3 regions of the Chelatococcus sp. GCM10030263 genome follow, and region 3 is predicted to be linked to each of the others. Evidence: riboswitches for the same ligand, from Rfam matches in the RefSeq annotation. Region 3 holds a riboswitch; each other region holds the start of a gene.
The links. Region 3 has a riboswitch for cobalamin ahead of ACFQU1_RS08545 (ribonucleoside-diphosphate reductase subunit alpha). Riboswitches for the same ligand answer to the same signal wherever they lie in the genome.

Region 1 (4,478 bases), 220 kb from region 3:
GGCCTTCTCACGGGCAAATATCATCGCGACCAGCCGCCGCCGAGCGGCACGCGGCTGACCGAAGATCGCTATGCCGTCCGCTACTTCAAGGACGAGACCTGGACGGTTGTGGAGGGACTGCGCAGTTTCGCGGAAGCCCGGGGACGCAGCCTGCTCGAGCTCGCCTTCAGCTGGCTCGCGGCGCGGCCGATCGTGACGAGCGTCATCGCCGGCGCGACCAAGCCGGAGCAGGTGGAGGCCAATGTAGCGGCGGTCGACTGGAAATTGTCGGCCGAGGACCTCGCCGAAATCGACCGCATCACCGGCAAGACGGCGGCTTAAGCCGCGACCAACCTCTCGTCATGGCACCGCTGCACGGCCGGCAGCGGTGCCGGCCTTTTGCCTCATGTAACTTCCCACGGCCGATGCAGGACCGATGACGGCGATTTCTCCGAGTTCCCCGTGGACCATCTTCAGACAACGGGATTTCACGTGGTTTCTCGGCTCGCGGTTTTCGGGGTCCGTCGCCCAGCAGATCACCGATGTCGCCGTCGGCTGGCTCGTCTATGACCTGACCGGCAGCGCGCTCGCGCTCGGGCTCGTCGGGCTCGCCGCCTTTCTGCCGGTCATCAGCCTCGTCCTTGTCACGGGCCATGCGGCCGACCGGGTGGACCGGCGGCTCATCATGTTGGCCTGCTACGGGCTCAATGCGGTCATCGCCTTCGGGCTCGCCGCTTTTGCCTTCATGAAGCCGCCGGTCATTTGGCCGATCTATGCGCTCGTCGTCCTCATGGGCGTTTCGCGCGCGTTCTATCAGCCGGCGAGCCAGGCCTTCCTGCCCAATCTCGTGCCGCGGGAGCTCTTCGGCCGGGCGATCGCCTGGGGATCGTCCATTTTTCAGGTCGCGGTGATCACCGGCCCCGCGATCGGCGGACTGCTCTATGTGGCGGGCTCCGAGGTCGCGCTGGCCGGCGCGGGCCTGCTCTTCGCCTGCGCCGCTATCTGCATGGCCGCCGTCCGCCTGCGCGCCGAAAAGGTCCCGCCGCCGAAGGTCGACTGGGCGACGCTGATCGCAGGCCTCACCTTCATTCGCGCCAAGCCGGTCATTCTCGGCGCCGTGACGCTCGATCTCTTCGGCGTGCTGCTCGGCGGCGCGACCGCGCTCCTGCCGATCTATGCGGCGACGATCCTCAGTATCGGGCCGGTCGGGCTCGGGCTGCTGCGCAGCGCGCCGGCGGTCGGCGCAGCCGCCATGGCGCTTCTTCTGGCCTACAGGCCTCTGGCGCGGCGTGCGGGATATCGCATGTTCACGGCCGTGATGATCTTCGGCCTTGCCACTATCGTTTTCGGGCTCTCGACCAATTTCTTCCTCTCGCTCGGCGCGCTCACCGTGCTCGGTGCAGCCGACATGATCAGCGTCTTCGTGCGCCAGACGCTGGTGCAGGCCGACACGCCCGATGCCATGCGCGGGCGCGTGGCGGCCGTGAACACCGTTTTCATCGGCGCCTCCAACCAGCTCGGCGAGTTCGAATCGGGGACGCTCGCGGCCTTCATCGGTGTCGTTCCGGCGGTCGTCGTCGGCGGCGCCGGCACCATCCTCATCGCGCTTTTGTGGACGCGCGTCTTTCCAGCGCTCCTCCACCGCGACAGGCTGATCGAGGATATGCGGCCTGATTGACTTTTGCGGCGAGACCACGTCTAGCTGAGCCCGCGAAGGTCCTCGCGAGAGGTTGAAAGGGAATTCCGGTGCGGGTCGATGACCCAATGCCGGAGCTGCCCCCGCAACTGTGAGCGGTAAGTCTCGCGCCACGATGCCACTGGATCCGAGGGTCCGGGAAGGCGGCACGAGGCGGCGAACCGTGAGCCAGGAGACCTGCCTTCGCCTGTGTCAACTCGGGCGGCTGCCGGTGGGGCGGCCAAGGAGGTTATCATGCAAGTTTATGCCGAGACCCGCGCCGGTTCGCGGACCGATGCTCTCAAGATCGCGCTCGTTGCCTTCGCGATGGGCGTCGCGCTCGTCTTCGTGACGGGCTTCGCCCATTCCGAGGCGATCCACAATGCCGCACACGACACGCGGCATGCGCTGAGCTTTCCCTGCCACTGACCGCGACATGCTCAATCGCGTGCTGGCGGTCGCACTTGCGGCCGGCCTTGTTGCGGGACTTGCGATTGCGGTCCTACAGCATTTCACCACGACTCCGCTGATCCTCGCGGGGGAAGCCTTCGAAAAGCCGGCGGGACATGCATCGCTCGATCCGGCGGCGGGTCTTCGCTTTTCCGGCGCCACCATCATTCTCGCGCATTCCCATGGCGAAGGCGCCCATGACGAGGCGGGCTGGAGCCCGACCGACGGCCTGGAGCGGACCGCCTTCACGAGCCTCGCGACCGTCGTGACGGCGATCGGCTTTGCCCTCATTCTCATGGCCGGCCTCGTCCTCTCGGGCGATCCGATCGATGGGAGGCGTGCGCTCGCCTGGGCGGCGGCCGCCTTCATCGCCACCGGGCTCGCGCCGGCGCTGGGGCTCGCGCCGGAATTGCCGGGCAGCGCCGCCGCGCCGCTGCTCGCCCGCCAGATCTGGTGGATGGGGACCGCCGTGGCCACTGCCGCCGCGCTCTGGCTTCTCATCCGCACGCCAGGGCTCTGGGCCAAGGCCGCCGGCCTCTTGCTGCTGCTCGCGCCGCATGTGATCGGGGCACCGCGTCCGGAGGTCTATGCGAGCGGCGCGCCGGCCGAACTCGCCGGCGCCTTCGCGGCCACTTCGCTCGTAGTCAATGCCGCGCTCTGGGCGAGCGTCGCCGTCGCCGTCGGCTTCTTCTGGCAGCGGTTCAAGCCGCACGCGTCATGAGCGCCGCACAGCCCGGCGTCACGCTCTATGTCTGCGTGACCTGCCGGCGGCCGATCGCCGAAGCGGATGCGGACGGCAAGGCCTATGACGAGCCGGGGCCCGGGCTTGCCGCCAGGCTCGCGGACCGTCTAGCAGCCGACGCGGAGGTCACGGTCACGCCCGTCGCCTGCCTCTCCGTCTGCCGTCGGCCCTGCACGGTGGCGCTCGCTGCGCCCGGCAAATGGACCTATGTCGTCGGCGATCTCGACGCCGACGGCAATGTCGACGACATCGTCACGGCCGCGCGCCAGTTTGCGGCGACCGCCGACGGCATCATACCCTGGCGCGAGCGCCCGCTGCCCTTCCGCAAGAGCGTCGTGGCGCGCGTGCCGCCGCTCGATTTCAAACCGATGGATGAACCGCGATGACAAGTCCCGATGCGGCGAGCGCGAAAATTCCCTGCACCATCGTCACGGGCTTTCTCGGCGCGGGCAAGACGAGCCTGTTGCGCCATGTGCTCGGCCAGGCCGACGGCCGGCGGCTCGCCGTGATCGTCAATGAATTCGGCGACGTCGGCATCGACGGCGAGATCCTGAAGGGCTGCGGCGTCGAGGCCTGCCCGGAGGACAACATCGTCGAGCTCGCCAACGGCTGTCTCTGCTGCACTGTGGCGGACGATTTCATCCCGGCGCTCGAAGGCCTCCTCGGCAAGGAGCGGCCGCCGGAGCATATCCTGATCGAGACGTCGGGGCTCGCCTTGCCGAAGCCGCTCGTGAAGGCGTTCAACTGGCCGGCGATTTCTTCGCGCGTCACCGTGGACGGCGTCATCACCGTGGTGGACGGCCCGGCGACGGCGGCAGGGCGCTTTGCCGACGATCCCGAGGAACTCGCCAGACAGCGGGCTGCCGACCCTTCGCTCGATCACGACAATCCGCTCGAGGAGGTGTTCGAGGACCAGCTTCTGTCGGCCGATCTCGTCATCCTCAACAAGTCCGATCTCCTTGACCCGGAGGACGAGGCGCGGGTGCGCGCCGAGATCGCCGAGACGGTGCCGCGGGCGGTGAAGGTCATCACCACGCGCGACGGCGTGGTCGACCCCAAGGTGCTGCTCGGCCTTCATGCCGCCGCCGAGAGCGATCTCGACGCCCGTCACTCGCATCACGACGCGGCGGGCGAGCACGACCACGACGACTTCGACAGCTTCATCGTGGAAATCCCCGAACAGCGGGCAGCAGAAGCCATTGTCGCCCGGCTGCGCGAGGCCGCGGCGACGCACGACATCCTGCGCATCAAAGGCTTCCTTGCGATTGCGGGCAAGCCCTTGCGGCTTCTCGTGCAGGGTGTCGGCGAACGCTTCCAGCAGCAGTTCGAGCGGCCGTGGCGCCAGGACGAAGCGCGCCTCGGCCGCCTCGTGGTGATCGGCCAGAAGGGCCTCGACCGCGCGGCGATCACCACAGCGATCACGGGCTGAGGGAAGGGCGATGCATCTCCTGCCGGTGACCACGGTCGGGCTCGACGAGGCGGAAACGCCGGTCGATCTCGCTCAGTCGCCGGCCGAGATGGTCGTGCTCTCCTTCACCGACACGGATCTGTCGGCGCTCGCCGTCGCTTACGGGCTGGAGCAGGCGCATCTGCCGACCTTGCGGCTGGCGAGCCTCAAGCATCTCCGCCATC
Region 2 (4,478 bases), on a different contig from region 3:
CCGTCGCAACAGCCGCTACCTCCGGCAAGGACGTGATGCCGCCGAGGAGCAGCATGCCCGTGAAAGCTTGATCAAGCCCCGTGATGGTCGCGATCGTATCGAGATAGCCGGTGAGCCGCGTGCCCGCCGCCCAGACCACCACCGCAGCAGCCAGGAAGATGGCGGCAGTCAACCAGAGGCCGAGCCCGGTGAGCTGCAATGCGGCTCTCCTCCTGTGGTGGGAGGCAGCGAGCCGGAAAAGCCCGCCCGCACAGTTCGTTCGAGGCGTGTTCCGCCATGAGCTCGAGCGGAAACCGGATACCAGCTTGGGAACACCGTGCCGATAGCATGGTTCCCATCACTCTGGTCGAGGATCCGAGACGTCGCGGTGCAACCGCCGAAAGGCAACGCCAATCGTGCTGCCGCAAGTTGATATGGTCGCAGCCACGCCCCTGCCCGCGGGGTTTGCATCGCTCTGTGGTTGCGAGGGGCTGCGATGAGTGCGCCGCTGCAGCACCGCGGCCGCTCCCGTGCGCTCTGGGACTACCTTCAGACGAGCTTCTGGTTCGTGCCGGCGGCGCTGGCGCTGGCCGCTGTCCTGCTCGTGCTGGCGAGCCTGTGGCTCGATGCGCAACTCGCTGCCCGTCCCTCCGACGCGGCGCCCTGGCTCGTCTATGTGAGCACGGCAAACGACGCACGGGACCTGCTCTCGACCCTGTTGTCGTCGATGATCCAGATGACCACCCTGGTCTTCTCCATCACCATGGTCGTGCTCACGCTGGCCGCCAACCAGTTCGGCCCGAGGCTCGTGCGCAACTTCATGGCGAGCCCGCAGACACAAGCTGTGCTCGGCACCTTCGTCATGACGATCGTCTATTGCCTGCTGGTACTGGCCTCGATCGGCCGGCGCGGCGGCGCGGGGCTCCTTCCATTCTCGACCGTCACACTCGCCATTGCTTTGACGGTCGTCAGCGTCGCCTTATTGGTATTCTTCCTCCATACGCTCGCCCGCTCGATCATGTCCGAAACGGTCATCGAGCGCGTCGGCCGCGAACTCGACGGCGTCATCGACGATCTTGCTCCTCTGGCGCCCGACGATCCGGTCGATCCCGCCGATGCCTTGCCCAGAGACTTCGACCGGGAGGCGGTCTTCGTCGGACCGGACAAGGCCGGTTACGTCCAGGCGATCGAGTTCGATCGCCTGGAGGCGGTCGCCCGCCGGGCCGATGTCCTCGTGGGCCTCTACTTCAGAGCGGGCGATTATGTCGTGGAGGGCGGACAGGGAATCGGCATTCATCCGCGCGACCGCGTCGGCGACGATCTCAAGAAGGCGATCAGCGAGTGCATCCTGATCGGGGTTCACCGCACACCCGTCCAGGACCTCGAATTCTCCATCCGGCATCTGGTCGAGATCGCCGTGCGGGCTTTGTCGCCGGGCGTCAACGATCCCTATACCGCCGTGGCGGTGCTCAACCAGCTTTCGGCGTCCCTGTCGCGGATCATGAACCGGGCCCTGCCGCCCGGCCTCTTCGCCGATGAGGACGGCAAGATCCGCATCGTCTGCCCGCGCTCGACTTATGCGAGCCTGCTGAAAGCCGGGTTCAGCCAGATCCGCCAGAACGGCGCGGACAAGCCCCTCGTCGTCATTCACATGCTCGAGGCGCTCGCCCGCATCGCTGAACGTGCGAGACTGCCGGTCCAGCTCGATGCCGTCCGGGAGCAACTCACGAGCGTCAGGGCGGCCGCCGAGCACACGATCACGGACCAGACCGATCGTGAGCAGATAGAGCGCCGTTCCACGGCCGCGGAGGACGCCCTGAAGGCTGCGTGGACGGGGGGCATGAATGCTCCTGCAGGCAAAACAGCCTCCTGACCCGAACGCGAGGATTTCAATATTGCAACGTTATAACATTTCGTCTATGTCATCGCCGCCGACGGAATGTCACGGCTTGACCGGGGCGTGAGGTTCGGCCCACCTTGTCGATGTTCATGGGTCGCCGGAGTGATTCTCCGGCGCTAAGAGGGAATCCGGTGCGGCGGCTCGTCCTTGCGGTCGAACGCCCATGCCGGAGCTGCCCCCGCAACTGTAAGCGGCGAGCCGCTGTCGCGACGTGCCACTGACGCCCGCACCGCCTGAGGTGCCCTGCGTTGGGAAGGCCAGACAGCCGGTTTCGACCCGCGAGCCAGGAGACCTGCCCGTGAGCATCGAACGTGTCCTCGGGCGGGGTGTCCCGGCGGATCGCTTTGCTGTCCTGCACGCCGGCTCCCGGCACGGTCCAGCCATGCGAACCTTCGGCCCAAGCCCCCTTTCAGAGAAAAGGGGTTGTCGGTGTCTGTTCTTCTTTATCCTGCAAGCGTCCTTACACCTGCAAGCGTCGTATTCCGTCCATTCCGGCTCGCGCTGGCGGCGGCCGGGCTTCTTTTCCTCGCGCTCGCACCGCAGCAGAGCCTTGCAGCGCAGCCGACGCATTATCCTCTGACGATCGAGAATTGCGGTGCTCCGATCACCTTCGAAAAGGCGCCGCAGAGGGTCGTCTCCATCGGCCAGAGCAGCACGGAAATCCTCTTTTCGCTCGGCCTCGCCGATCGAATGGTCGGAACCGCCGTCTGGTTCGGGCCTGTCCTGAAGCAGTTCGCAAACGAGAATGCCGGGATCAAGCGCCTGGCCGACAACGATCCGAGCTTCGAGGCCGTCGTGGCTCAAAACCCCGACTTGGTGACGGCCCAGTTCGTGTGGCATGTCGGGCCGAACGGGGTGGTGGGACGACCCGAGCAATTCGCGAAGCTCGGCATCCCGACCTATGTCTCGCCGGCGGATTGCGTGAAGGACAACAGCAAGGGCGGCGACGGCGCGCGCAAGACGCCGTTCACCATGGATCTCGTCTACCAGGAGATCCGCGAGCTGGCGCAAATCTTCGACGTCAGGGAGCGCGGCGAGACGCTCATCGCCGACCTGCGGAAGCGGGAGGCGGATGCGATAGCCTCCGTGGCGGGCGAGAAGGCGAAGGACGTCTCCGTCGTCTTCTGGTTTTCCAGCCCGAATGCGAAGGGTGATGCCTTCGTTGCCGGCCGGAACGGCGTGCCCGCCTCCATGATCGGGAAGCTCGGGGTCCGCAACGTCATCACCACCGACGAGGAATGGCCCCTCACGAGCTGGGAGAGCATCGTCGCCGCCGATCCGACCGTCATCGTGATGGCCGAGATGAACCGCCGCCGTTATCCAGCCGACGACCCTGCCGTGAAGCGCGACTTCCTGATGAACGACCCGGTCGTCAGCAGGCTCGATGCGGTCCGCAACAAGCGGTTCATTCTCATGGATGTCGAGGCGATGCATCCCTCGGTCCGCACGGTCGACGGCATCGAGGCGCTGGCGCGCGGCATCAAGTCGTTCGGGCTTTCCCATTGATCCGCGATCCGGTTCTTGGCCGCGGCTGGGAGTTGCAAGCCGTCTTCGTCCTCGCGGGGCTTGGCCTCCTCGCCGTCGCCATCAGCTTTGCGGTCTCGATCGGCGAGATGGCGATCCCGCTCACCACCACCTTCAAGGCGATAGCCAACAGGCTGGTGGACGCCGGCTTCGGGGTTGGCAGGGTTCAGGAAGGCATCATCTGGGACTACCGGCTGAGCCGTGCTCTCGTCGCCGCCTGCTGCGGCGCCGCGCTCGCCGTTTCCGGCGTGATCCTGCAAGCCTTGCTGCGCAATCCCTTGGCCGAGCCCTACATGCTGGGGATTTCCGCCGGGGCGTCGACCGGCGCGGTCGCCGTCATGATCCTGGGGCTCGGCGCCGGCACGCTATCGCTGTCGGCTGGAGCCTTTGCCGGAGCGATCATCGCTTTCGCTTTCGTCGTCCTGCTCGCCGCCGGAGCGGGCGGTGGGCTCGACCGCACGATTCTGGCCGGCGTCGCCGGCTCGCAACTCTTCAACGCCGCAACCTCCTATATCGTCACCAGTTCCGCCAGCGCCGAGCAGGTGCGCGGCGTGATGTTCTGGCTCCTCGGCAATCTCGGCGGCGTGCGCTGGCCCGATGTCCATCTTGCGGCACCGGTTGCATTCCTCGGCTTCGGCATCTCGCTCCTCCATGCCCGCGCGCTCGATGCCTTCACCTTCGGCGGCGACGCGGCCGCCGCGCTCGGCATCCCCGTCAGGCGGACCCAGCTCGTGCTTTACGGCGCGGCCGCCGCCATGACCGCGACGATGGTGAGCCTCGTCGGTTCCATCGGCTTCGTCGGGCTCGTCATTCCCCATGCGGCCCGGTTCCTGGTCGGGCCCGGCCACGGCCGCCTCCTGCCAGCGGCATTCATGATGGGGGCGGTCTTCATGGTCGTCGCGGATATCATCTCGCGAGTGATCATCCCGCAGCAGATCCTGCCGATCGGCGTGGTCACGGCCCTCTTCGGAGCGCCGGCCTTCGCCGTCATCCTCTACCGCGCGAGGCGCCCGTCATGAGCATAGCCGCACGAGACGTGAGATGGAGTGCTGCGGGGCGGATGATCGTCGACGGC
Region 3 (4,478 bases):
AGCCGCGCCACGGCGAGCGCGGCCATGGCCTCGTTGATGCTCGCCACATGCTCGGGATCCGGCAGGAAGGTCTGCGTCGCGGCCGAGAAGGTCCTGAGGCTGATCGCGGCGGCAAGACACGCCTCGGGATCGTCGCTCACGAGGCGGCGGTAATAGGCCTCAAGCAGATCGCCGCGCTCAATCTCCGGCACGAACTGGGCGAAGGCTTCCCATTTATCGGGAAAGATCATGCGGGCGCCGTTGAACCACCAGTCGATCTCGGCGGGCGAGCCCATGAAGATGCCGTGAAGGCGAAAGCCGAGGCAGTGCTCCGGATGCGCTTCGCCGTAGCAGAGCGCTAGGCAGCTGCCCCATGAGCCACCGGCGACGAGCCAGCGCTCAATGCCCAGATGGAGGCGCAGCCGTTCGATGTCGCCAATGAGGTCCAGCGTCGTATTGCCGTCGACGGCGGCGTGGGGCGTCGATCGACCGGCGCCGCGTTGATCGAAGGTGACGATGCGGAAAACGTCGGGATCGAAGGTCTGCCGCTGTGCCGGCTTCGTGCCGGCCCCCGGCCCGCCGTGGAGAAAGACGACCGGCAGACCGTCCGGATTGCCACTTTCCTCCACCTGTAGCTCGTGCCCGTCCCCGACCAGCAGCCGAAAGCTGCGATACGGCGCGACAAGCGGATAGAGGAACTCGTCTTTGCTTGACAATACCTTCCCCGCCCTGCAAAGCCTCTGCGCCGGTGAAGCCGCGGCGCCCATGAATTCTCAATCACTTCGGGATCCAACCGACGGGGATGATGGCATCGGCCTCACACCGAAGCCAACGCAATATCGGTTTGATTCTATGCGAGTTCGGAATAGTTCACGAGGCTGAGCGCGGTGAAGGAGCCAGCCTTTCCCGATTTGCGGAGCCGAGCGACTCGCGTGCGTGTCACCGCGAAAGCAGGCCCGTGCCGATCCTTTGGTCCAGTGGTAAAGACCGGCAAGGTGCAGCCGTAGCCCTTGCTTCGGATGACGCTTGAGCCCGGCGATTGGTAGCCGTAAACAACTCAGGATCAACACATATACTCTGTAAATGCGAGCTCGAAGGTTGGCTCGCGCGGGGGGCCTCATCCCCAACTTGCTCTAATTGCCCCGGTCCTCCTCCACGCGCGCACCTCTCATGAAGGTCAACCGAACGCCAGGGCTTCCGAACGCCGGTGCTGACCCTCGCTGACCAGCCTTATCGGTGAGATGAACCGAGCCGGATTGTCCTGCCTGTGCCAATTGTCGGCCTGTTCTGGCGGCGTTCTCCCGCTGTGAACTGTCGAGGCGCGGTCGGCCCCTCGGCAACATGCGGCGGATGACGTTAAGAAGCTTCAGGCCGGGAGCCGGCGTCTCATAGTCATCGGCGCTCTTTCCGGCTTCGGGAATCTCAATCCAACGTTCGGCGGCGCCGTCCGCGCATTCCTGAACGACCGGGAAGTAGAGCATGGTCCCGGGCTTGAGATCGCCAGTCAGATAGATTCGGGCGATGAACTCCTCGTATTCGTCGTCCGGCAGGTTGCCGCTCCAGGAGATCTCTTTCACGCCTTCGCGGGTCGGCGTGCCATAGTAGTCGTAGGACTTGGGATATTTCCCCTTCACCTTTTCGAGTGTCCAGCCGGCCTTGGGCTGAGGCTTTACGGCAATCACGCCTTCGGGAATCTGCACGCGCACTTTGACGGTCGCCTTGCCCTCGCAACCATGCGGTACGCGGAAGACGGCCCTGTAGATCGAGGCGACAGGCGCCTCCTCGGTCTCGAGCGTAACGTGAGCGGAGGCGGCCGACGCTCCGGCGAGCAGAAATGTGACGATGGAGAGGGTCGTGTGCAGAGTTTTCATATCGGGTTCTTCCGTTTGAGGAGTCGATTGATCGATCGCTGGCGCGCCGCGCTGCGTGGCCGATGCAGCGAAGGTGAAGCCCCACCGCGCTCATTGGCGCGGAGCGGGATGCTTTTGGATGTGAGGATCAGGCGCTACGCATGGCGCGGTGCGCATCGGATCGCGAGGGGCACCGCACCGGCATCAGCCGGCGGCGGTCAGCCCAATGCACTGCGGCCGGCCACCACACCTCGCCAAGACGGCTGGGTCGTTCCGGACAGCGCGATCCGAAGGATCAGGCGAATATGGGAGGCGCTCGCGGATTGCCGGGACTTCCCTCCCGGCCGCGCGATGTAATGCGAGCGAAGGGGCGGGGAAACAGCGCGAGCTCGCGGCTGCGCGCCACGACGACACCCCCCGCCGCACTGCGCGGCATGAGAGCCGGTGCGAACATGCAGCAGCCGACGCTGCAGCAGTCGAACAGCTTGTGCGGATCGGACGACCCATCGTGGGTCGGTGAGCGATCGGCGCCATGCGACGTGCAGACGATATTGCCAAAGGCGTCAAGCTGAGCGGGCGCAGCCGAGGCTGCCGATCACGAAGGCGGAGAGAAGCGCCTGGAGCACGAGGACGTAGGCTGCGACAAGCGCAATCCACGATCCCTGACCTCGCCGCATCACCCGCAAAGTAAATCCACCTTTTAGCGCTGCATCTGCCTATCATTTCGGCAGAAGATCGGGAAGGCTGAAAACCAGATCTGCGACGAACCGCGCGCCAACGCGGTTGGAGGCAGCGAAGAAGCGCAAGGCCGTGCGCAACCGCCCGCATGGGCACAGTGTGCGCTCAGCGTACTCCTTGGCAAACCCAGATATTGACAATCAATATCGCGCGACACACTATATTTAGTAGTCACGGTCTCTCGATTCAGAGTCGAGCGCTAAGAGGGAATCCGGTGAGGAGCCGGAGCTGCCCCCGCAACTGTAAGCGGCGAGTTCACGTCCACTGCGTCACTGGTGCCACGAGGCGCTGGGAAGACGGACGCGAGCATCGACCCGCGAGCCAGGAGACCTGCCGTGATCTCGATGAAACGTCCTCGGGCGGGGTGTCCCGGTGGGTCGTCGTGGCCATGTCGCCGGTCTGCGCCGGCATTCGCCATGTCGCATCCGCTCGGCCTTTGCCCTCAATCTGATGGGATAGCCGATGTCTCTCATTCTCGAAACCGAACGCGGAGTGTCGCGGCCCGAGCCCGTTCATTCGCCATCGGCGGCCTCCCCCAGCGATTCACCGGGATATCAGGTGATCCGCCGCAACGGCTCGGTGACGCCCTTTGACGCCTCCAAGATTGCCGTGGCGCTGACGAAGGCGTTTCTCGCGGTCGAAGGGAACAGCGCGGCCGTCTCGCGGCGTGTCCATGAGATCGTAGCCCTGCTCACCGAGCAGATCGTCGCCGGGCTGACGCGGCGCGCCGATACCGGGCGCACCTTCCACATTGAGGATATCCAAGACCAGGTCGAGCTCGCCCTGATGCGCGGCGAGCATCATAAGGTCGCCCGCGCCTATGTGCTCTACCGCGAGGAGCGGGCGCGGGAGCGAGCGGCTGCCAAGGCCCCGACGCCCGCCGCGGCGCCGGTGCTGCACATGAAGGCGCTCGACGGAGCGTTGGTGCCGCTCGACGAGGCGCGGCTCGAGGCCGTCGTTCAGGAGGCGGCGGCCGGCCTCGACGACGTTTCCGCACGCGCGATTCTCGCCGAGACCCGCCGCAACCTCTATGACGGCATCAGCGAGGACGAGCTGGCGCTCGCGCCGATCCTTGCCGCGCGCACGCTGATCGAGACCGAGCCAAACTACGCCAAGGTCTCGGCACGGCTGCTCAACGACAAGTTGCGCCGCGAGGCGCTGAGCTTCCTTTCCAGCCGCCCGGACCAGGCGACGCAGGCCGAGATGGCGGAACGCTACCCGGACTATTTCCGCGCCTATGTGAAGGCCGGCATCGCCGAGGAGCTGATCGATCCCGAGTTGGGCCGCTTCGACCTTGACCGGCTGGCGGGCGCCCTGCTCCCCGAGCGCGACCAGCAATTCGATTATCTCGGCCTGCAGACGCTTTACGACCGCTATTTCCTGCATTCGCGCGGCACCCGCTTCGAGCTGCCACAGGCCTTCTTCATGCGCGTCGCCATGGGACTGGCGCTGCGCGAGATCGACCGCGAGGCGCGGGCGATCGAGTTCTACCGGCTGCTGTCCTCCTTCGACTTCATGGCCTCGACGCCGACGCTGTTCAATGCCGGCACGCTGCGGCCGCAGCTTTCCTCCTGCTTCCTGACCACGGTCTCTGACGATCTCGATGGCATCTTCAAGGCCATCAAGGACAATGCGCTGCTCGCCAAATATTCCGGCGGCCTGGGCAACGATTGGACGCCGGTGCGCGGACTCGGCGCCCATATCAAGGGCACCAACGGCGAGAGCCAGGGCGTGGTGCCGTTTCTCAAGGTCGCCAATGACACCGCCATCGCCGTCAATCAGGGCGGCAAGCGCAAGGGGGCCGTCTGCGCCTATCTCGAGACCTGGCATATCGACATCGAGGAATTCCTCGACCTGCGCAAGAACACCGGCGACGAGCGTCGCCGCACCCATGACATGAACACGGCGAAC

Region 1: another riboswitch for cobalamin. It lies ahead of ACFQU1_RS07500 (CbtB-domain containing protein); the one in region 3 lies ahead of ACFQU1_RS08545 (ribonucleoside-diphosphate reductase subunit alpha).
Region 2: another riboswitch for cobalamin. It lies ahead of ACFQU1_RS09955 (ABC transporter substrate-binding protein); the one in region 3 lies ahead of ACFQU1_RS08545 (ribonucleoside-diphosphate reductase subunit alpha).

The regions. Positions count from the first base shown of each region.
Region 1 is NZ_JBHTDB010000003.1:622,929-627,406, reverse strand. It holds gene ACFQU1_RS07510 (aldo/keto reductase) at 1-321, shown strand, start outside; gene ACFQU1_RS07505 (MFS transporter) at 416-1,657, shown strand; cobalamin riboswitch at 1,677-1,875, shown strand; gene ACFQU1_RS07500 (CbtB-domain containing protein) at 1,910-2,083, shown strand; gene ACFQU1_RS07495 (CbtA family protein) at 2,091-2,825, shown strand; gene ACFQU1_RS07490 (DUF1636 family protein) at 2,822-3,232, shown strand; gene cobW (cobalamin biosynthesis protein CobW) at 3,229-4,275, shown strand; gene cobN (cobaltochelatase subunit CobN) at 4,286-4,478, shown strand, end outside.
Region 2 is NZ_JBHTDB010000004.1:134,172-138,649, reverse strand. It holds gene ACFQU1_RS09965 (sodium:calcium antiporter) at 1-199, opposite strand, end outside; gene ACFQU1_RS09960 (DUF2254 domain-containing protein) at 476-1,852, shown strand; cobalamin riboswitch at 1,954-2,194, shown strand; gene ACFQU1_RS09955 (ABC transporter substrate-binding protein) at 2,381-3,385, shown strand; gene ACFQU1_RS09950 (FecCD family ABC transporter permease) at 3,385-4,422, shown strand; gene ACFQU1_RS09945 (ABC transporter ATP-binding protein) at 4,419-4,478, shown strand, end outside.
Region 3 is NZ_JBHTDB010000003.1:846,060-850,537, forward strand. It holds gene pip (prolyl aminopeptidase) at 1-695, opposite strand, end outside; partial or broken gene ACFQU1_RS08540 (YcnI family protein) at 1,338-1,850, opposite strand; cobalamin riboswitch at 2,725-2,920, shown strand; gene ACFQU1_RS08545 (ribonucleoside-diphosphate reductase subunit alpha) at 3,030-4,478, shown strand, end outside.